DNA from 3 places in the Bacillus sp. NP247 genome. Region 2 is predicted to be linked to each of the others. Evidence: a T-box and tRNA genes for the amino acid it is inferred to sense, from the RefSeq annotation. Region 2 holds a T-box; the other regions hold tRNA genes.
What was found. The T-box of region 2 lies ahead of thrS (threonine--tRNA ligase). A T-box ahead of a tRNA ligase gene usually reads a tRNA of that ligase, here a tRNA-Thr.
Positions count from the first base shown of each region.

Region 1: it has a tRNA-Thr gene. The T-box ahead of thrS (threonine--tRNA ligase) is inferred to sense a tRNA for this amino acid. The anticodon was not compared.
Region 3: it has a tRNA-Thr gene. The T-box ahead of thrS (threonine--tRNA ligase) is inferred to sense a tRNA for this amino acid. The anticodon was not compared.

Region 1 covers NZ_CP076653.1:2,822,251-2,829,439, forward strand. The annotation lists rRNA gene KPL75_RS14915 (16S ribosomal RNA) at 1-1,349, shown strand, start outside; rRNA gene KPL75_RS14920 (23S ribosomal RNA) at 1,496-4,417, shown strand; rRNA gene rrf (5S ribosomal RNA) at 4,509-4,624, shown strand; tRNA gene KPL75_RS14930 (tRNA-Asn) at 4,634-4,708, shown strand; tRNA gene KPL75_RS14935 (tRNA-Thr) at 4,713-4,785, shown strand; tRNA gene KPL75_RS14940 (tRNA-Glu) at 4,809-4,883, shown strand; tRNA gene KPL75_RS14945 (tRNA-Val) at 4,889-4,964, shown strand; tRNA gene KPL75_RS14950 (tRNA-Tyr) at 4,981-5,064, shown strand; tRNA gene KPL75_RS14955 (tRNA-Gln) at 5,130-5,204, shown strand; tRNA gene KPL75_RS14960 (tRNA-Lys) at 5,210-5,285, shown strand; tRNA gene KPL75_RS14965 (tRNA-Gly) at 5,291-5,362, shown strand; tRNA gene KPL75_RS14970 (tRNA-Ala) at 5,373-5,445, shown strand; gene KPL75_RS14975 (glycerate kinase) at 5,571-6,716, shown strand; gene rocF (arginase) at 6,986-7,189, shown strand, end outside.
Region 2 covers NZ_CP076653.1:4,924,627-4,931,815, reverse strand. The annotation lists partial or broken gene KPL75_RS27885 (DUF2247 family protein) at 60-350, opposite strand; partial or broken gene KPL75_RS25605 (TetR/AcrR family transcriptional regulator) at 401-561, opposite strand; partial or broken gene KPL75_RS25600 (DAPG hydrolase family protein) at 719-1,219, shown strand; gene thrS (threonine--tRNA ligase) at 1,489-3,408, opposite strand; T-box leader at 3,453-3,675, opposite strand; T-box leader at 3,711-3,934, opposite strand; gene KPL75_RS25590 (pseudouridine synthase) at 4,060-4,767, opposite strand; gene KPL75_RS25585 (YdbC family protein) at 4,953-5,573, opposite strand; gene KPL75_RS25580 (nucleotidyltransferase) at 5,757-6,575, opposite strand; gene KPL75_RS25575 (hypothetical protein) at 6,721-7,065, opposite strand.
Region 3 covers NZ_CP076653.1:2,092,633-2,099,821, reverse strand. The annotation lists rRNA gene KPL75_RS11155 (16S ribosomal RNA) at 1-1,261, shown strand, start outside; rRNA gene KPL75_RS11150 (23S ribosomal RNA) at 1,408-4,329, shown strand; rRNA gene rrf (5S ribosomal RNA) at 4,431-4,546, shown strand; tRNA gene KPL75_RS11140 (tRNA-Val) at 4,552-4,627, shown strand; tRNA gene KPL75_RS11135 (tRNA-Thr) at 4,632-4,707, shown strand; tRNA gene KPL75_RS11130 (tRNA-His) at 4,718-4,793, shown strand; tRNA gene KPL75_RS11125 (tRNA-Leu) at 4,818-4,898, shown strand; tRNA gene KPL75_RS11120 (tRNA-Gly) at 4,928-5,002, shown strand; tRNA gene KPL75_RS11115 (tRNA-Leu) at 5,019-5,107, shown strand; tRNA gene KPL75_RS11110 (tRNA-Arg) at 5,111-5,184, shown strand; tRNA gene KPL75_RS11105 (tRNA-Pro) at 5,196-5,269, shown strand; tRNA gene KPL75_RS11100 (tRNA-Ala) at 5,284-5,356, shown strand; tRNA gene KPL75_RS11095 (tRNA-Met) at 5,377-5,453, shown strand; tRNA gene KPL75_RS11090 (tRNA-Ile) at 5,458-5,534, shown strand; tRNA gene KPL75_RS11085 (tRNA-Ser) at 5,552-5,644, shown strand; tRNA gene KPL75_RS11080 (tRNA-Met) at 5,671-5,747, shown strand; tRNA gene KPL75_RS11075 (tRNA-Asp) at 5,751-5,826, shown strand; tRNA gene KPL75_RS11070 (tRNA-Phe) at 5,841-5,916, shown strand; tRNA gene KPL75_RS11065 (tRNA-Thr) at 5,931-6,006, shown strand; tRNA gene KPL75_RS11060 (tRNA-Lys) at 6,017-6,092, shown strand; tRNA gene KPL75_RS11055 (tRNA-Gly) at 6,106-6,176, shown strand; tRNA gene KPL75_RS11050 (tRNA-Ile) at 6,183-6,259, shown strand; tRNA gene KPL75_RS11045 (tRNA-Asn) at 6,267-6,341, shown strand; tRNA gene KPL75_RS11040 (tRNA-Ser) at 6,348-6,438, shown strand; tRNA gene KPL75_RS11035 (tRNA-Glu) at 6,445-6,516, shown strand; gene KPL75_RS11030 (hypothetical protein) at 6,652-6,807, shown strand; gene KPL75_RS11025 (MFS transporter) at 6,838-7,189, opposite strand, start outside.

The sequences.
Region 1 (7,189 bases), 2.1 Mb from region 2:
AATTGAAAGGCGGCTTCGGCTGTCACTTATGGATGGACCCGCGTCGCATTAGCTAGTTGGTGAGGTAACGGCTCACCAAGGCAACGATGCGTAGCCGACCTGAGAGGGTGATCGGCCACACTGGGACTGAGACACGGCCCAGACTCCTACGGGAGGCAGCAGTAGGGAATCTTCCGCAATGGACGAAAGTCTGACGGAGCAACGCCGCGTGAGTGATGAAGGCTTTCGGGTCGTAAAACTCTGTTGTTAGGGAAGAACAAGTGCTAGTTGAATAAGCTGGCACCTTGACGGTACCTAACCAGAAAGCCACGGCTAACTACGTGCCAGCAGCCGCGGTAATACGTAGGTGGCAAGCGTTATCCGGAATTATTGGGCGTAAAGCGCGCGCAGGTGGTTTCTTAAGTCTGATGTGAAAGCCCACGGCTCAACCGTGGAGGGTCATTGGAAACTGGGAGACTTGAGTGCAGAAGAGGAAAGTGGAATTCCATGTGTAGCGGTGAAATGCGTAGAGATATGGAGGAACACCAGTGGCGAAGGCGACTTTCTGGTCTGTAACTGACACTGAGGCGCGAAAGCGTGGGGAGCAAACAGGATTAGATACCCTGGTAGTCCACGCCGTAAACGATGAGTGCTAAGTGTTAGAGGGTTTCCGCCCTTTAGTGCTGAAGTTAACGCATTAAGCACTCCGCCTGGGGAGTACGGCCGCAAGGCTGAAACTCAAAGGAATTGACGGGGGCCCGCACAAGCGGTGGAGCATGTGGTTTAATTCGAAGCAACGCGAAGAACCTTACCAGGTCTTGACATCCTCTGAAAACTCTAGAGATAGAGCTTCTCCTTCGGGAGCAGAGTGACAGGTGGTGCATGGTTGTCGTCAGCTCGTGTCGTGAGATGTTGGGTTAAGTCCCGCAACGAGCGCAACCCTTGATCTTAGTTGCCATCATTAAGTTGGGCACTCTAAGGTGACTGCCGGTGACAAACCGGAGGAAGGTGGGGATGACGTCAAATCATCATGCCCCTTATGACCTGGGCTACACACGTGCTACAATGGACGGTACAAAGAGCTGCAAGACCGCGAGGTGGAGCTAATCTCATAAAACCGTTCTCAGTTCGGATTGTAGGCTGCAACTCGCCTACATGAAGCTGGAATCGCTAGTAATCGCGGATCAGCATGCCGCGGTGAATACGTTCCCGGGCCTTGTACACACCGCCCGTCACACCACGAGAGTTTGTAACACCCGAAGTCGGTGGGGTAACCTTTATGGAGCCAGCCGCCTAAGGTGGGACAGATGATTGGGGTGAAGTCGTAACAAGGTAGCCGTATCGGAAGGTGCGGCTGGATCACCTCCTTTCTATGGAGAATTGATGAACGCAGTTCATCAATAAACGTTGACTTGTTTCGTTTCGTTCAGTTTTGAGAGAACTATCTCTCAAGTTTAAATGTATGTTCTTTGAAAACTAGATAACAGTGTAGCTCATATTTTTTTAATTTTAGTTTGGTTAAGTTAGAAAGGGCGCACGGTGGATGCCTTGACATTAGGAGTCGATGAAGGACGGGACTAACGCCGATATGCTTCGGGGAGCTGTAAGTAAGCTTTGATCCGAAGATTTCCGAATGGGGAAACCCACTATACGTAATGGTATGGTATCCTTACCTGAATACATAGGGTATGGAAGACAGACCCAGGGAACTGAAACATCTAAGTACCTGGAGGAAGAGAAAGCAAATGCGATTTCCTGAGTAGCGGCGAGCGAAACGGAATCTAGCCCAAACCAAGAGGCTTGCCTCTTGGGGTTGTAGGACATTCTATACGGAGTTACAAAGGAACGAGGTAGACGAAGCGACCTGGAAAGGTCCGTCACAGAGGGTAACAACCCCGTAGTCGAAACTTCGTTCTCTCTTGAATGTATCCTGAGTACGGCGGAACACGTGAAATTCCGTCGGAATCTGGGAGGACCATCTCCCAAGGCTAAATACTCCCTAGTGATCGATAGTGAACCAGTACCGTGAGGGAAAGGTGAAAAGCACCCCGGAAGGGGAGTGAAAGAGATCCTGAAACCGTGTGCCTACAAATAGTCAGAGCCCGTTAATGGGTGATGGCGTGCCTTTTGTAGAATGAACCGGCGAGTTACGATCCCGTGCGAGGTTAAGCTGAAGAGGCGGAGCCGCAGCGAAAGCGAGTCTGAATAGGGCGTTTAGTACGTGGTCGTAGACCCGAAACCAGGTGATCTACCCATGTCCAGGGTGAAGTTCAGGTAACACTGAATGGAGGCCCGAACCCACGCACGTTGAAAAGTGCGGGGATGAGGTGTGGGTAGCGGAGAAATTCCAATCGAACCTGGAGATAGCTGGTTCTCCCCGAAATAGCTTTAGGGCTAGCCTTAAGTGTAAGAGTCTTGGAGGTAGAGCACTGATTGAACTAGGGGTCCTCATCGGATTACCGAATTCAGTCAAACTCCGAATGCCAATGACTTATCCTTAGGAGTCAGACTGCGAGTGATAAGATCCGTAGTCAAGAGGGAAACAGCCCAGATCGCCAGCTAAGGTCCCAAAGTGTGTATTAAGTGGAAAAGGATGTGGAGTTGCTTAGACAACTAGGATGTTGGCTCAGAAGCAGCCACCATTTAAAGAGTGCGTAATAGCTCACTAGTCGAGTGACTCTGCGCCGAAAATGTACCGGGGCTAAATACACCACCGAAGCTGCGAATTGATACCAATGGTATCAGTGGTAGGGGAGCGTTCTAAGTGCAGTGAAGTCAGACCGGAAGGACTGGTGGAGCGCTTAGAAGTGAGAATGCCGGTATGAGTAGCGAAAGACGGGTGAGAATCCCGTCCACCGAATGCCTAAGGTTTCCTGAGGAAGGCTCGTCCGCTCAGGGTTAGTCAGGACCTAAGCCGAGGCCGACAGGCGTAGGCGATGGACAACAGGTTGATATTCCTGTACCACCTCTTTATCGTTTGAGCAATGGAGGGACGCAGAAGGATAGAAGAAGCGTGCGATTGGTTGTGCACGTCCAAGCAGTTAGGCTGATAAGTAGGCAAATCCGCTTATCGTGAAGGCTGAGCTGTGATGGGGAAGCTCCTTATGGAGCGAAGTCTTTGATTCCCCGCTGCCAAGAAAAGCTTCTAGCGAGATAAAAGGTGCCTGTACCGCAAACCGACACAGGTAGGCGAGGAGAGAATCCTAAGGTGTGCGAGAGAACTCTGGTTAAGGAACTCGGCAAAATGACCCCGTAACTTCGGGAGAAGGGGTGCTTTCTTAACGGAAAGCCGCAGTGAATAGGCCCAAGCGACTGTTTAGCAAAAACACAGGTCTCTGCGAAGCCGTAAGGCGAAGTATAGGGGCTGACACCTGCCCGGTGCTGGAAGGTTAAGGAGAGGGGTTAGCGTAAGCGAAGCTCTGAACTGAAGCCCCAGTAAACGGCGGCCGTAACTATAACGGTCCTAAGGTAGCGAAATTCCTTGTCGGGTAAGTTCCGACCCGCACGAAAGGTGTAACGATTTGGGCACTGTCTCAACCAGAGACTCGGTGAAATTATAGTACCTGTGAAGATGCAGGTTACCCGCGACAGGACGGAAAGACCCCGTGGAGCTTTACTGTAGCCTGATATTGAATTTTGGTACAGTTTGTACAGGATAGGCGGGAGCCATTGAAACCGGAGCGCTAGCTTCGGTGGAGGCGCTGGTGGGATACCGCCCTGACTGTATTGAAATTCTAACCTACGGGTCTTATCGACCCGGGAGACAGTGTCAGGTGGGCAGTTTGACTGGGGCGGTCGCCTCCTAAAGTGTAACGGAGGCGCCCAAAGGTTCCCTCAGAATGGTTGGAAATCATTCGTAGAGTGCAAAGGCATAAGGGAGCTTGACTGCGAGACCTACAAGTCGAGCAGGGACGAAAGTCGGGCTTAGTGATCCGGTGGTTCCGCATGGAAGGGCCATCGCTCAACGGATAAAAGCTACCCCGGGGATAACAGGCTTATCTCCCCCAAGAGTCCACATCGACGGGGAGGTTTGGCACCTCGATGTCGGCTCATCGCATCCTGGGGCTGTAGTCGGTCCCAAGGGTTGGGCTGTTCGCCCATTAAAGCGGTACGCGAGCTGGGTTCAGAACGTCGTGAGACAGTTCGGTCCCTATCCGTCGTGGGCGTAGGAAATTTGAGAGGAGCTGTCCTTAGTACGAGAGGACCGGGATGGACGCACCGCTGGTGTACCAGTTGTTCTGCCAAGGGCATAGCTGGGTAGCTATGTGCGGAAGGGATAAGTGCTGAAAGCATCTAAGCATGAAGCCCCCCTCAAGATGAGATTTCCCATAGCGTAAGCTAGTAAGATCCCTGAAAGATGATCAGGTTGATAGGTTCGAGGTGGAAGCATGGTGACATGTGGAGCTGACGAATACTAATAGATCGAGGACTTAACCATATAATATGAAGCAAATGTTATCTAGTTTTGAAGGAATATATATTTAAAATTCCTTTTGACATTCTGAAAAGAATGTACATAATGATAAAAGTCTGGTAATGATGGCAGAGAGGTCACACCCGTTCCCATACCGAACACGGAAGTTAAGCTCTCTAGCGCCGATGGTAGTTGGGACCTTGTCCCTGTGAGAGTAGGACGTTGCCAGGCTTATATTATTCCGCAGTAGCTCAGCGGTAGAGCTATCGGCTGTTAACCGATCGGTCGTAGGTTCGATTCCTACCTGCGGAGCCATTATGCTTCCATAGCTCAGCTGGTAGAGTACTTCCATGGTAAGGAAGAGGTCACCGGTTCAAGCCCGGTTGGAAGCTTGGGAAAATTTTTGAATTTTTTTGGCCCGTTGGTCAAGTGGTTAAGACACCGCCCTTTCACGGCGGTAACACGGGTTCGAATCCCGTACGGGTCACCACTTTTGGAGGATTAGCTCAGCTGGGAGAGCACCTGCCTTACAAGCAGGGGGTCGGCGGTTCGATCCCGTCATCCTCCACCATATATGTTTAAATGTCGGAGGGGTAGCGAAGTGGCTAAACGCGGCGGACTGTAAATCCGCTCCTTCGGGTTCGGCAGTTCGAATCTGCCCCCCTCCACCATTTTCTTTAAAATAACCTGAGAGGGTTTATTTTTTTGAGAAGATAACCATACTAGTAAATATTAATGGGCTATAGCCAAGCGGTAAGGCAACGGACTTTGACTCCGTCATGCGCTGGTTCGAATCCAGCTAGCCCAGCCATTTACGAGCCATTAGCTCAGTTGGTAGAGCATCTGACTTTTAATCAGAGGGTCGAAGGTTCGAATCCTTCATGGCTCACCATTTTCGCGGAAGTAGTTCAGTGGTAGAATACAACCTTGCCAAGGTTGGGGTCGCGGGTTCGAATCCCGTCTTCCGCTTTATTACTACGGGGCCTTAGCTCAGCTGGGAGAGCGCCTGCCTTGCACGCAGGAGGTCAGCGGTTCGATCCCGCTAGGCTCCATATAAATAGGGAAAGCTTACATCAAATGATGTGAGCTTTTTTTGTGTTTAAATTCCACTCGAAAAGGCAACTTTTCCGTATATCGTTTAAAATAAAAAAAAGGATTGAATAAGGAGGAGGTAACTATGAAGGTTGTTATTGCATCGGATTCATATAAAGAAAGCCTGAAAGCTATAGAGGTATGTGAAGCTATTGAAAGAGGCTTTGCAGCAATTTTTCCTAAAGCAGAGTATGTTAAAGTACCAATTGGAGATGGGGGCGAAGGAACGGTTGAATCTCTTGTTGGTGCTACAATGGGGAGAATTATATCACTTAATGTGACAGGGCCGCTTGGAGAGAGCGTGCAAGCTTTTTATGGTATGTCTAAGGATAAGAAGACGGCATTTATTGAAATGGCAGCAGCATCGGGGTTACAACACGTTCCAATTGAAAAGAGAAACCCACTTATTACAACGACAAAAGGGACAGGCGAAGTTATATTACATGCATTAGATCAAGGAACTAAACACATTATTTTAGGGCTTGGAGGAAGTGCTACAAATGATGGTGGGGCTGGTATGCTATCTGCCTTAGGCGCAAGATTTATAAATAGGAAAGGTGAGGTAATAGAACCCTCTGGAGGGACATTGCATTTGATAACCACTGTTGACCTTTCTAGGATTGATTCACGCCTGGAGGATATAAAATTAGAAGCGGCATGTGATGTAGATAACCCGTTAGTTGGACCGAGCGGGGCATCTTTTGTATTTGCGAGACAAAAAGGTGCGAATGTAGAGATGATGAAAGAGCTAGATGAGAATTTAAAACATTATGCTAATATACTTAAACAACATGTGTCTTTTGATGTATCTGAAATACCAGGTGCGGGGGCAGCTGGAGGAACGGGAGCCGCTGTCGTTGCAGTACTAAAGGGACAGCTAAGAAAAGGGATTGAAATTGTATTAGATTATACAAATTTTGATAAGTGTATAGAGGGTGCTGATCTTATTGTAACTGGTGAGGGAAGAATAGATGAACAAACAGCATATGGAAAAGCTCCTGTTGGTGTCGCGAAGCGGGCGAAACGTCGTCATATTCCGGTAATTGCTATTGGTGGATCTGTATCTCCGAATTATACAATTATTTATGAAAAGGGAATTGATGCAGTGTTTAGTATTACGGCTAGTCCAATGACATTAGAAGAAGCATATAAAGCGGCAGAAGAGAATATCGAAATGGCAGCAAGAAATATTGCAGCAGTGTGGAAACTAGCATCAGAAAAACGTTTCTAAATATAGAAGTGTTTTTTTATCCATTTATTTGAGGATATTTTGTGTAATTATAGGTAGTGATGGAGAAAAGCACTGATAAAAATATTAGCTGATAGAAAAGTTAGTCGGTTCATTAAGTTAACTTTATACATAGAACAGTTTTAAAATTGGGAGTCCAACGTAAATATAAGTGAATAAAATGTATATCCATGCAGAAAAATGTCGAGTTGAGTCAGACTATATAAAAGATTTAAAATATTTAGTGAAGGCATAAAAGGGGGATACTATCTATGAAAAAAGAAATCTCAGTTATTGGCGTTCCAATGGATTTAGGACAGATGCGTCGCGGGGTTGATATGGGACCAAGCGCGATCCGTTATGCAGGGGTAGTTGAAAGAATTGAACAAATTGGATATGACGTAAAAGATATGGGAGATATATGTATAGAGAGAGAAAAAGAAGTAGATGAAAATACAAAGTTAAGAAACCTTGCA
Region 2 (7,189 bases):
ACTTTGTAAAGGAATCTCGATTTACTATAGAATATCCTCTAAAGGTTTATTCTTACGATTTAAACCTCCTGTAAAGCTTTCTGTTCACTTTGTAAGAATGAATCTAGTTTATCTATCAGTCGTCTAATATTTTCATTTTTGGTATACTTACTTGAATCATAGCCTTCATCCAGTTCTAAATAATAAATAAACCCTTTCATATCCTATGGATAATTAAAATCACTATACAGGTTAGCTACATTCTCTAATAAAGTATCATAATCATTATTTTTTTCTCTCATAGACATTAAAATAGAGTACTTCCATTTTCGTTCCTCAATTTCACTATTCCAATATATTGCTAAATCCATGACTATGGTTACTATTAATTCAATAGCTTTTTCTTTATCATATTTTCCCCATGTAAGTAAAATGTCCCTCGATTAATATTGGCTCTAGCTGTAATATCCTTAACCGTAATGAAATCAAACCCTTTTTCATTTATTAATTCAGTTAGTGCATTGCATCACGTATCGCTTCTTTAGTACGAGCTACGCGTAAATCAGCATATGTATCTTCCATTTTTTACCTCTTTAATTTTTTTAGACATATTTTTATATAATGTTCAGAATGCAACAGATCAACTATTTCTGTTTATTGAACCCATAAGATACCCATACTATAATACTAAATATAAATAATCAACACTATGTTGATTAAAACGATAGGAGGTACAGAAATGAAAAACCAAGTATCACTAGTAGTTGAACATGAATTGAATGACGTAACACCAGAAATGATTGACTAGTGGTGGGATAATATTGATAACTCTGAACGATATAAACTATGGCATCCAGAAGAACATGTTGATTTTAAATGGTTAGTTGATCCTAAAGTACATGGACACGTAGGAGCCATATCAGCTTCAATCGAATCTGCGGGGGGGGATGGACTAGAATTTCCGCTAAGGATTAGATGGGAAGATCCTAAAGATTGTCCTATAAATACCCATTACAGCCATGTTTTAATGGGTTCATGTTTAGATGATAATGACGATGTAATTTCACAAGTAATACATCAATACGAAAAATCTGAGAACGGTACAGTAATGACTTCTACATTCATTTTTCCGAAAGGATTACCACCATTTATTAACCTAAGTGGTTTATATAAACACAATGTAGAAGAAATGGGTCAGTTCAGCAAATTTTTACCGAAACTTTTTGAAGAAAATTTGTAAGGCAAGTTAACAGCTTTACTTTTAATAAGTGATTAACTAGAAAACAAATCGGCCTCCAACATTTTAGATATGTCTACAATGTTGTGGGCCTTTCAATATCAAATCAATCACTTTCCACTTTACTTCATTCAGGTAATGTACTCTTCCCTTCAAATGAAAAACACCTCCGTTGAATTGACATACTTAGTATGCGAATTCAGGAGGTGTTTTTTTTCATGTGCCATTATTCGAGTTCACTTCATTATAATGGCGTATTTTCTAATCAATTATTATTTTCTATCCTTTATTTCCTCTTCAATACTTGCCGCAAATATATCTAGCGAAACAACTTCTGACTTCTCTTCACCATATTTTCGTATATTTACAGCTTCGCTTTCCATTTCCTTATCCCCAATAACAAGAACATAAGGAACTTTTTGCATTTGTGCTTCCCTTATTTTATATCCTAATTTTTCATCTCGTATATCTCGTTCAACACGAATTCCAGCTTGTGCTAGTTTGTCTGCAACCTCATTTGCATATTGTACATGTACTGCATTTGAAACTGGGAGTACTTTCACTTGAACTGGTGCCACCCATGTAGGGAACGCGCCACCAAAGTGCTCAATTAATATGGCTAAGAAACGATCTAAAGATCCTAAAACTGCTCGGTGGATGACAACTGGTCTTCTTTTTTCATTATTTTCACCTATATAATTTAAATCGAATTTCTCTGGCATTTGGAAATCGAGCTGGACTGTTCCGCACTGATGACTTCTATTTAAAGCATCTTTAATATGAAAATCAATTTTCGGTCCGTAAAATGCACCGTCACCTTCATTTAATCTATATTTATAATTTAATGATTGTAATACATTTTCTAATGCCGATTCTGCTTGCTCCCATAATTTATCGTCACCCATTGAATCTTCTGGGCGAGTAGAAAGTTCTACTTCATACTCAAATCCAAAAGTTTTATACACATAATCAATTTGCGCCAACACTGATTTAATTTCATCTTCAATTTGTTCTGGTGTTACAAATAAATGAGCATCATCTTGGCAGAAAGTACGAACTCTTAATAATCCGTTTAAAGCGCCACTAAATTCATGTCGATGCACTTGACCGAACTCACACATGCGAATCGGTAATTCGCGATAAGAATGCAATTTATTTTTAAACATAAGCATATGTCCTGGGCAGTTCATCGGTTTTAATGCAAAACTTTTATGATCTACTTCTGAGAAATACATATTATCTTTATAATGTCCCCAGTGTCCTGACTTCTCCCATAATTCTTGATTCATCATAAATGGAGTAAGCACTTCTTGATAATTGTACTCATTTTGAATTTCTCTTAAAAATGCTTCTAATTCATTGCGAATAATCTGCCCTTTCGGCAAGTAAAACGGCATTCCCGGAGCCTCTTCTGAAAACATAAACAATTCAAGTTCACTACCTAACTTACGATGATTTCTCTTTGCAGCCTCTTCAACAAAATGCAAGTGCTTTTCCAATTCTTTTTGAGAAGAAAATGCAACACCATATATACGCTGAAGCACTTGATTGTTACTATCACCTCGCCAATATGCACCAGAAACATGAGTTAATTGGAAGGCTTTCAAATAGCCTGTTGACGGTACATGTGGTCCTCTACATAAATCTACAAACTCACCTTGTTTATATAGTGTTACACTTTCCCCATTAGGGATTGCTTCTAAAAGTTCTAATTTCAGATGATCGTTCATTTCTTTAAACAGTTTGTTTGCCTCTTCTCGTGAGACCTCAACTCGTTCTATTTTTACATTTTCATTTATAATCTTTTTCATTTCTTTTTCGATTTTCGGTAAATCTTCTACGTTTACACTACTCGGAAGATCCATATCATAATAAAATCCATTTTCAATGATTGGTCCTACTCCAAGATTTATATCACCATACAATCTTTTTACAGCTTGCGCTAAAATATGTGCCGCGGAGTGTCTTGTAATTTCTACACCTTCATTTGAATCTATAGTAATGATTTCTACTTCCGCATTTTCTTCAATATTTCGGCGTAAATCATATAACTGATCATTTACTTTCCCCGCGACTGCTTTCTTTTTCAAACTACTACTAATTGATCCAGCAATTTCTTCTAAAGTAATGCCTTTCACAAATTCTTTAACGCTACCGTCTGGAAATTTAATTTCAATCATCTGTTCTTTCATTTTTCATCTCTCCATTTCATAATAAAAAGCACACTCCTCCCTAAAATAGGGACGAGTGTGCTTTTACCCGTGGTTCCACCCAGATTCCCATTGTAAACATACAATGGCTTCTTTTACGGTAACGTCGTTTACACGGCACTAGATACTTAATTTCCCCAGTGCAGCTCTAAGGTGGTAAGTTATTTTTCTGCGTTAGGAAGTTCTCAGCTTTCCTCCCTTCTCTGTATAACCGGGTAAAATAACTCGTGTCCTTTTCTTCGCTTATTATGAAATTGAATGCAAAAAAGCATATTCATCCCTAAAATAGGGACGAATATGCTTATATTCGTGGTTCCACCCAGATTCCCATCACAAAAAACATAATGGCTTCTTTTGCGATAACGTCGCTTACACGGCACTAGATACTGAATTTCCCTAGTGCAGCTCTAAGGTGGTAAGTTATTTTTCTGCGTTAGGAAGTTCTCAGCTTTCCTTCCTTCTCTGTATAACCGGGTAAAATAACTCGTGTCCTTTTCTTTGCTTTTAAAAGTACATCCATTAATTGTTATTTACTATATCTTATTCATTTTATTTTTGCAAGTGTTTAAAAAATATTTTTTATTTAATAAAAAAAGAAACCAAAAATAAATTTTTGGTTTCCCCTTCTCAATTTTACCAATCTTGTGGTTCGTAATTTAAGTCTGAAAATAGTCGTTTTTTCTCTTTTTTCGATAAATCTCTCCACTGTCCGACTGGTAAATTATTCAACTCAATATTCATAATTCTAGTACGTTTTAACGTGTATACTTGATACCCTAAAGCTTCACACATACGGCGAATTTGACGATTTAGCCCCTGTGTTAAAATAATTTTAAACTCATATTTTGATAACTGTGTAATCTCACAAGGAAGAGTTTTTGTATCTAAAATTTTAACACCCGCTGCCATTTTCTCTAAAAATTCCGGTGTAATCGGCTTATCTACTGAAACGATATATTCTTTCTCATGCTTGTTTTCAGCACGTAAAATCTCATTAACAATATCGCCATCATTCGTTAACAAAATTAAACCGTCTGAGTCTTTATCTAGACGTCCAATGTGACTAATTCGTAATGGATGATTCACTAAATCGATAATATTACCTTTTACAGCTTTTTCACTCGTACATGTAATACCTACTGGTTTATTTAAAGCGATATATACGTGATCTCGAGCGATACGAAGTTGCTCTCCATTTACTCGTACGTCATCACCTGGATTTACTTGGTCACCAATTTTTGCAACCTTACCGTTAATAATTACTTTTCTCTCGTTAATTAACTTATCTGCTCCACGTCGAGACGCTTTTCCAGCTTCACTAATAAATTTATTTATACGCAAGTTAGGCACATCCTTTTCATAAAAAATTTCAAGCTCACACTGCTTCTACCGTACAATACAAAAGGGTAAGCCTCCTATTTTAACTTAAATATATTAACATGAAAGGGTATATGGCGTCTTCTATTAATTTCTTGTTTATAAGAAAATATCTTTATTATACATTCATTTATGCACTTTTTACAGAATTAATATACAAGCCATTCTTCCTTACATACAGCTTGTTTCCCTTTTATCTCTTCTATATCTTCATGAATATTAGCTAGTTTATACAATAAAGGAAAACTCTCTTCCACATAATTTTGATGCACCATTTCATCTTCCCAATAAGTTAATACTATGTAACGATTTTCATTTTTTAAAGACTTCGCAACTACTCCACCTAACATCCCTTTTACATTCTCCATTCCTTTATTCCAAATTGTTTCTTGCTTATGTAAAAAATGATTTTCTTTTTCTCCCTTTACATCACATATGGCAACTCTTACGAATGATCCTTCTGTAACAACGTTTTTCAAAGGCTTATCATTTATATCATACAACGTTTGAAATAATTCAATTTCACATGAAAGAAACGTATCCTCTTGATTACTATTTAAATAAATTGTATCGTGAGCCCCATTCATAAACGATTGATATGCATTTCTATCTTCCCATAAAGTATATACACATGCCTCATCTTCATTCCATCCACCAAATTGCCCATGAAAACCATCTAGATGCTGTATATCACGCCATTTTTCTTGTGCTTTTGAAAACAATTCCTTTTTCTCTTCTTCCACCCTACAGTAGATTGTTTTTAGTAACATTTCTAATTCCCCCTTATCTTACATTTCATTTCCCAGTTGCAATACTTTCTACCTTTCCACCTACACGAACATTAAGATCATTCATTTCTTCATATGTTTCAAAAGTAAATACCATATAAAAATTCAAATCTCTTGCCTCTCTCTTATTCCACCCTTTTGTTTACATAATATAATTACATTTCACTAATTGTCTTTAGTATTCAAAAAATCCTCCGCTCTTTCTATCAGCCATTCACCAAACGTGTCTAAAAATAATAAAATTTCATTTATATCATTTATCGGCTCAATTACATATTGTAATGCCTTTCTCATATTTTTTTCTTGTTCAGGAAAATGCTCACTAAATAACTCATATGCAGGATATAAGTCTCTGGAATAAAGCCCTTCTCTATCAATTGTCAACGCTAGACCTGACCTAATTATTATCTTCATAATCCAACGGCAGCAATCCGCAATATCATCCACGCCTTTATTATGAATTAATTCTTCGCGTGCTTGTCCAATTTGCTTCCGCAATTGAATAAGGTGTTCATAGGCTAACTCCTGACTTACTTTATATTTAGGTAAAGACAATGTTATATCTTCACCCAATATACATACACCATGTGTCTGTATCATAAAGCTTATAAAAGAAAAACTATTGGAATTTATCACTTCTTCTTCACTGTAAAAACTTAACTCCACTCCTGATATACAATTAAACTTTTGTAGACTTTGAACTTCTAGCTTCTTTCGCCAACTTAAGTCTATTAATTTAGGATCCTTTCGCACTAATATAAGTACATCTATATCTGCAATCCCTTCAATTCCAATCCCTTTTGGAATTGAACCCCTTATATAAACACTGTGCAAAGCATCCTGTAACATTTTACAACAAGTATTTTTTATTTCTTGTATTACCTCCATAAATATAGGTTGAATTTTATCCATATGTGCATCATTTATAATATAGCCTTCATCATCTGTTGGACAAAAACGTCCTATTTTTTTTATACTTGGCAAATTATCAGCTCATTTCCATACTAAATATTATTTTATCCTATACGCATAATAATTATAATTTAAATGATTCAGAATTAAAAATTAAAAGAGATAGAAAGTAAACAATCCTACAATATCATTTACTTCCTATCTCTTTTATTATCAATTATTTTTCAAATATATAATACGTAATCTCTCCCGGATAATGTAATACAGTTACTTTCCGATCCCCTTTTTTAAAACTAACAGTATGCCCGTTTTCCCCTAAGTTCTCCCATCCACTTGCCTTCGTAATAGGCATTACACTTATATATTTATTATTCTCTTCGTTATCATCGTTAATATGTATTGCTGACATTGGTATTGGAAAATCTTCGATTTCTGATTCTTTGTTCATATATATGAGTGCAAGTAAACCAACTAATAACATAGCCGTTGCAATACTTGAAGCTCGTTTTTTTCTTTTCGTCCCCACTAAAACTCCCCTTTTCTTACATAATATCTTCATTATTTTACTAGTTTTAATTATTCACGTATAGAATAAACGTACTTCAAATCACTTCTGCACTATACTCTTTGCCTTCAATAACATTATTGTTTTATATTATAATTATAAATTTTTAAATTTTGGAGGC
Region 3 (7,189 bases), 2.4 Mb from region 2:
GCGTAGCCGACCTGAGAGGGTGATCGGCCACACTGGGACTGAGACACGGCCCAGACTCCTACGGGAGGCAGCAGTAGGGAATCTTCCGCAATGGACGAAAGTCTGACGGAGCAACGCCGCGTGAGTGATGAAGGCTTTCGGGTCGTAAAACTCTGTTGTTAGGGAAGAACAAGTGCTAGTTGAATAAGCTGGCACCTTGACGGTACCTAACCAGAAAGCCACGGCTAACTACGTGCCAGCAGCCGCGGTAATACGTAGGTGGCAAGCGTTATCCGGAATTATTGGGCGTAAAGCGCGCGCAGGTGGTTTCTTAAGTCTGATGTGAAAGCCCACGGCTCAACCGTGGAGGGTCATTGGAAACTGGGAGACTTGAGTGCAGAAGAGGAAAGTGGAATTCCATGTGTAGCGGTGAAATGCGTAGAGATATGGAGGAACACCAGTGGCGAAGGCGACTTTCTGGTCTGTAACTGACACTGAGGCGCGAAAGCGTGGGGAGCAAACAGGATTAGATACCCTGGTAGTCCACGCCGTAAACGATGAGTGCTAAGTGTTAGAGGGTTTCCGCCCTTTAGTGCTGAAGTTAACGCATTAAGCACTCCGCCTGGGGAGTACGGCCGCAAGGCTGAAACTCAAAGGAATTGACGGGGGCCCGCACAAGCGGTGGAGCATGTGGTTTAATTCGAAGCAACGCGAAGAACCTTACCAGGTCTTGACATCCTCTGAAAACTCTAGAGATAGAGCTTCTCCTTCGGGAGCAGAGTGACAGGTGGTGCATGGTTGTCGTCAGCTCGTGTCGTGAGATGTTGGGTTAAGTCCCGCAACGAGCGCAACCCTTGATCTTAGTTGCCATCATTAAGTTGGGCACTCTAAGGTGACTGCCGGTGACAAACCGGAGGAAGGTGGGGATGACGTCAAATCATCATGCCCCTTATGACCTGGGCTACACACGTGCTACAATGGACGGTACAAAGAGCTGCAAGACCGCGAGGTGGAGCTAATCTCATAAAACCGTTCTCAGTTCGGATTGTAGGCTGCAACTCGCCTACATGAAGCTGGAATCGCTAGTAATCGCGGATCAGCATGCCGCGGTGAATACGTTCCCGGGCCTTGTACACACCGCCCGTCACACCACGAGAGTTTGTAACACCCGAAGTCGGTGGGGTAACCTTTATGGAGCCAGCCGCCTAAGGTGGGACAGATGATTGGGGTGAAGTCGTAACAAGGTAGCCGTATCGGAAGGTGCGGCTGGATCACCTCCTTTCTATGGAGAATTGATGAACGCAGTTCATCAATAAACGTTGACTTGTTTCGTTTCGTTCAGTTTTGAGAGAACTATCTCTCAAGTTTAAATGTATGTTCTTTGAAAACTAGATAACAGTGTAGCTCATATTTTTTTAATTTTAGTTTGGTTAAGTTAGAAAGGGCGCACGGTGGATGCCTTGACACTAGGAGTCGATGAAGGACGGGACTAACGCCGATATGCTTCGGGGAGCTGTAAGTAAGCTTTGATCCGAAGATTTCCGAATGGGGAAACCCACTATACGTAATGGTATGGTATCCTTACCTGAATACATAGGGTATGGAAGACAGACCCAGGGAACTGAAACATCTAAGTACCTGGAGGAAGAGAAAGCAAATGCGATTTCCTGAGTAGCGGCGAGCGAAACGGAATCTAGCCCAAACCAAGAGGCTTGCCTCTTGGGGTTGTAGGACATTCTATACGGAGTTACAAAGGAACGAGGTAGACGAAGCGACCTGGAAAGGTCCGTCACAGAGGGTAACAACCCCGTAGTCGAAACTTCGTTCTCTCTTGAATGTATCCTGAGTACGGCGGAACACGTGAAATTCCGTCGGAATCTGGGAGGACCATCTCCCAAGGCTAAATACTCCCTAGTGATCGATAGTGAACCAGTACCGTGAGGGAAAGGTGAAAAGCACCCCGGAAGGGGAGTGAAAGAGATCCTGAAACCGTGTGCCTACAAATAGTCAGAGCCCGTTAATGGGTGATGGCGTGCCTTTTGTAGAATGAACCGGCGAGTTACGATCCCGTGCAAGGTTAAGCTGAAGAGGCGGAGCCGCAGCGAAAGCGAGTCTGAATAGGGCGTTTAGTACGTGGTCGTAGACCCGAAACCAGGTGATCTACCCATGTCCAGGGTGAAGTTCAGGTAACACTGAATGGAGGCCCGAACCCACGCACGTTGAAAAGTGCGGGGATGAGGTGTGGGTAGCGGAGAAATTCCAATCGAACCTGGAGATAGCTGGTTCTCCCCGAAATAGCTTTAGGGCTAGCCTTAAGTGTAAGAGTCTTGGAGGTAGAGCACTGATTGAACTAGGGGTCCTCATCGGATTACCGAATTCAGTCAAACTCCGAATGCCAATGACTTATCCTTAGGAGTCAGACTGCGAGTGATAAGATCCGTAGTCAAGAGGGAAACAGCCCAGATCGCCAGCTAAGGTCCCAAAGTGTGTATTAAGTGGAAAAGGATGTGGAGTTGCTTAGACAACTAGGATGTTGGCTCAGAAGCAGCCACCATTTAAAGAGTGCGTAATAGCTCACTAGTCGAGTGACTCTGCGCCGAAAATGTACCGGGGCTAAATACACCACCGAAGCTGCGAATTGATACCAATGGTATCAGTGGTAGGGGAGCGTTCTAAGTGCAGTGAAGTCAGACCGGAAGGACTGGTGGAGCGCTTAGAAGTGAGAATGCCGGTATGAGTAGCGAAAGACGGGTGAGAATCCCGTCCACCGAATGCCTAAGGTTTCCTGAGGAAGGCTCGTCCGCTCAGGGTTAGTCAGGACCTAAGCCGAGGCCGACAGGCGTAGGCGATGGACAACAGGTTGATATTCCTGTACCACCTCTTTATCGTTTGAGCAATGGAGGGACGCAGAAGGATAGAAGAAGCGTGCGATTGGTTGTGCACGTCCAAGCAGTTAGGCTGATAAGTAGGCAAATCCGCTTATCGTGAAGGCTGAGCTGTGATGGGGAAGCTCCTTATGGAGCGAAGTCTTTGATTCCCCGCTGCCAAGAAAAGCTTCTAGCGAGATAAAAGGTGCCTGTACCGCAAACCGACACAGGTAGGCGAGGAGAGAATCCTAAGGTGTGCGAGAGAACTCTGGTTAAGGAACTCGGCAAAATGACCCCGTAACTTCGGGAGAAGGGGTGCTTTCTTAACGGAAAGCCGCAGTGAATAGGCCCAAGCGACTGTTTAGCAAAAACACAGGTCTCTGCGAAGCCGTAAGGCGAAGTATAGGGGCTGACACCTGCCCGGTGCTGGAAGGTTAAGGAGAGGGGTTAGCGTAAGCGAAGCTCTGAACTGAAGCCCCAGTAAACGGCGGCCGTAACTATAACGGTCCTAAGGTAGCGAAATTCCTTGTCGGGTAAGTTCCGACCCGCACGAAAGGTGTAACGATTTGGGCACTGTCTCAACCAGAGACTCGGTGAAATTATAGTACCTGTGAAGATGCAGGTTACCCGCGACAGGACGGAAAGACCCCGTGGAGCTTTACTGTAGCCTGATATTGAATTTTGGTACAGTTTGTACAGGATAGGCGGGAGCCATTGAAACCGGAGCGCTAGCTTCGGTGGAGGCGCTGGTGGGATACCGCCCTGACTGTATTGAAATTCTAACCTACGGGTCTTATCGACCCGGGAGACAGTGTCAGGTGGGCAGTTTGACTGGGGCGGTCGCCTCCTAAAGTGTAACGGAGGCGCCCAAAGGTTCCCTCAGAATGGTTGGAAATCATTCGTAGAGTGCAAAGGCATAAGGGAGCTTGACTGCGAGACCTACAAGTCGAGCAGGGACGAAAGTCGGGCTTAGTGATCCGGTGGTTCCGCATGGAAGGGCCATCGCTCAACGGATAAAAGCTACCCCGGGGATAACAGGCTTATCTCCCCCAAGAGTCCACATCGACGGGGAGGTTTGGCACCTCGATGTCGGCTCATCGCATCCTGGGGCTGTAGTCGGTCCCAAGGGTTGGGCTGTTCGCCCATTAAAGCGGTACGCGAGCTGGGTTCAGAACGTCGTGAGACAGTTCGGTCCCTATCCGTCGTGGGCGTAGGAAATTTGAGAGGAGCTGTCCTTAGTACGAGAGGACCGGGATGGACGCACCGCTGGTGTACCAGTTGTTCTGCCAAGGGCATAGCTGGGTAGCTATGTGCGGAAGGGATAAGTGCTGAAAGCATCTAAGCATGAAGCCCCCCTCAAGATGAGATTTCCCATAGCGTAAGCTAGTAAGATCCCTGAAAGATGATCAGGTTGATAGGTTCGAGGTGGAAGCATGGTGACATGTGGAGCTGACGAATACTAATAGATCGAGGACTTAACCATATAATATGAAGCGATGTTATCTAGTTTTGAAAGAATATAAAAAACTTGTTGACTTTAAATGTCGAATAAGTTATGATAATTCTTGTCTTAAATGAATACAGTCTGGTAATGATGGCAGAGAGGCCACACCCGTTCCCATACCGAACACGGAAGTTAAGCTCTCTAGCGCCGATGGTAGTTGGGACCTTGTCCCTGTGAGAGTAGGACGTTGCCAGGCAATTCGGAGGATTAGCTCAGCTGGGAGAGCACCTGCCTTACAAGCAGGGGGTCGGCGGTTCGATCCCGTCATCCTCCACCATTTAGCCGACTTAGCTCAATTGGTAGAGCAACTGACTTGTAATCAGTAGGTTGGGGGTTCAAGTCCTCTAGTCGGCACCAGAAAATCATGGCGGTTGTGGCGAAGTGGTTAACGCACCGGATTGTGGCTCCGGCATTCGTGGGTTCAATTCCCATCAGTCGCCCCATTTTTTCTTTTAAAATTATAATATGCGGGTGTGGCGGAATTGGCAGACGCACTAGACTTAGGATCTAGCGCCTTTGGCGTGGGGGTTCGACTCCCTTCACCCGCACTTTTAATAAAATAACTCATACATGTCTTGCGGAAGTAGTTCAGTGGTAGAATACAACCTTGCCAAGGTTGGGGTCGCGGGTTCGAATCCCGTCTTCCGCTCCAATTTTCAATATGACATGCCGGGGTGGCGGAACAGGCAGACGCACAGGACTTAAAATCCTGCGGTGGGTGACCACCGTGCGGGTTCGACCCCCGCCCTCGGCACCATATGCGCCCGTAGCTCAATTGGATAGAGCGTTTGACTACGGATCAAGAGGTTAGGGGTTCGACTCCTCTCGGGCGCGTTTTTTATTAACGGGAAGTGGCTCAGCTTGGTAGAGCACCTGGTTTGGGACCAGGGGGTCGCAGGTTCAAATCCTGTCTTCCCGATATTTTCAAAATATGGGGCCTTAGCTCAGCTGGGAGAGCGCCTGCCTTGCACGCAGGAGGTCAGCGGTTCGATCCCGCTAGGCTCCACTTATTTGAATATAACTTATGGCGGTGTAGCTCAGCTGGCTAGAGCGTACGGTTCATACCCGTGAGGTCGGGGGTTCGATCCCCTCCGCCGCTACCATAAAGGACCTTTAGCTCAGCTGGTTAGAGCAGACGGCTCATAACCGTCCGGTCGTAGGTTCGAGTCCTACAAGGTCCACCACTCAAAGTTCATATCTCGGAGGTATACCCAAGTTCGGCTGAAGGGATCGGTCTTGAAAACCGACAGGCGGCGAGAGTCGCGCGGGGGTTCGAATCCCTCTACCTCCTCCATTTTTCTAAATTAAATATTATATCATCGCGGGGTGGAGCAGTACGGTAGCTCGTCGGGCTCATAACCCGAAGGTCGCAGGTTCAAATCCTGTCCCCGCAACCAAATGGTCCCGTGGTGTAGTGGTTAACATGCCTGCCTGTCACGCAGGAGATCGCCGGTTCGACCCCGGTCGGGACCGCCATTTTTTTACATAAAGGCTCGGTAGCTCAGTCGGTAGAGCAGAGGACTGAAAATCCTCGTGTCGGCGGTTCGATTCCGTCCCGAGCCACCATTTTGAAATCGCAAGCCGGCTTAGCTCAATTGGTAGAGCAACTGACTTGTAATCAGTAGGTTGGGGGTTCAAGTCCTCTAGCCGGCACCACTTTCAAAATGAGCCATTAGCTCAGTTGGTAGAGCATCTGACTTTTAATCAGAGGGTCGAAGGTTCGAATCCTTCATGGCTCACCATTTTTAATTTAATGCGGGTGTAGTTTAGTGGTAAAACAAGAGCCTTCCAAGCTCTGGTCGAGAGTTCGATTCTCTTCACCCGCTTTTTATGGGCCTATAGCTCAGCTGGTTAGAGCGCACGCCTGATAAGCGTGAGGTCGATGGTTCGAGTCCATTTAGGCCCACCATAATTATTCCGCAGTAGCTCAGTGGTAGAGCTATCGGCTGTTAACCGATCGGTCGTAGGTTCGAGTCCTACCTGCGGAGCCATATTATAGAGAAGTACCCAAGTGGCTCAAGGGGCTCCCCTGCTAAGGGAGTAGATCGCGAACGCGGTGCGAGGGTTCGAATCCCTTCTTCTCTGCCAGATTTTGGCCCGTTGGTCAAGTGGTTAAGACACCGCCCTTTCACGGCGGTAACACGGGTTCGAATCCCGTACGGGTCATACTAAAAGAGATAGCATAATCTGCTATCTCTTTTTTGTTGTGTAAAAGTGGACTTTGGATAGGCTGCTTTTTTTTATAGATTTTTGTATACTTTTTTCTATTTGAACCGTCTAACTAATAGAAAGGAGAGAGCGATGGAGTATGAAAAGGTCATTATGGAAATATCAAAAAGTATTTATAGATATTTGCTTAAAATTGGAGTAACACCAGCAGAAGCAGAGGATATCGTTCAAGATACGATACAAAAAAGTTATATTAATTTAAATAGGATTACCTCTTCTTATACATAAGAAGAGGTAATCCTATTTTTTGAATATGTTTTAACTCTCTGCTGAATGCCCATCCGGTTTCATAACAGCATGACTATATGCGGAGTGGAGAGTTTTGTATCCTAAAAGTGCAATAGTTAAGGCAAGGCCTCCTGCAATAATAGCCACACTAAATCCTGCGCGAGCTTCAAAGGTATCAATAACTAAACCAGCTACCGCTGATCCTAGAGAGACTCCAATACCAAGTCCTGTAATTGCCCAGGTCATTCCTTCGGTTATTTTTGATTCAGGTACGATTTTTTCCACCAGTCCCATAGTAATAATCATAGTAGGGGCAACAGATAAGCCTGCAAAGAAAACAATAACTACTAGCCAAGCAATAGTGTTTACGAAAACTAGTGGC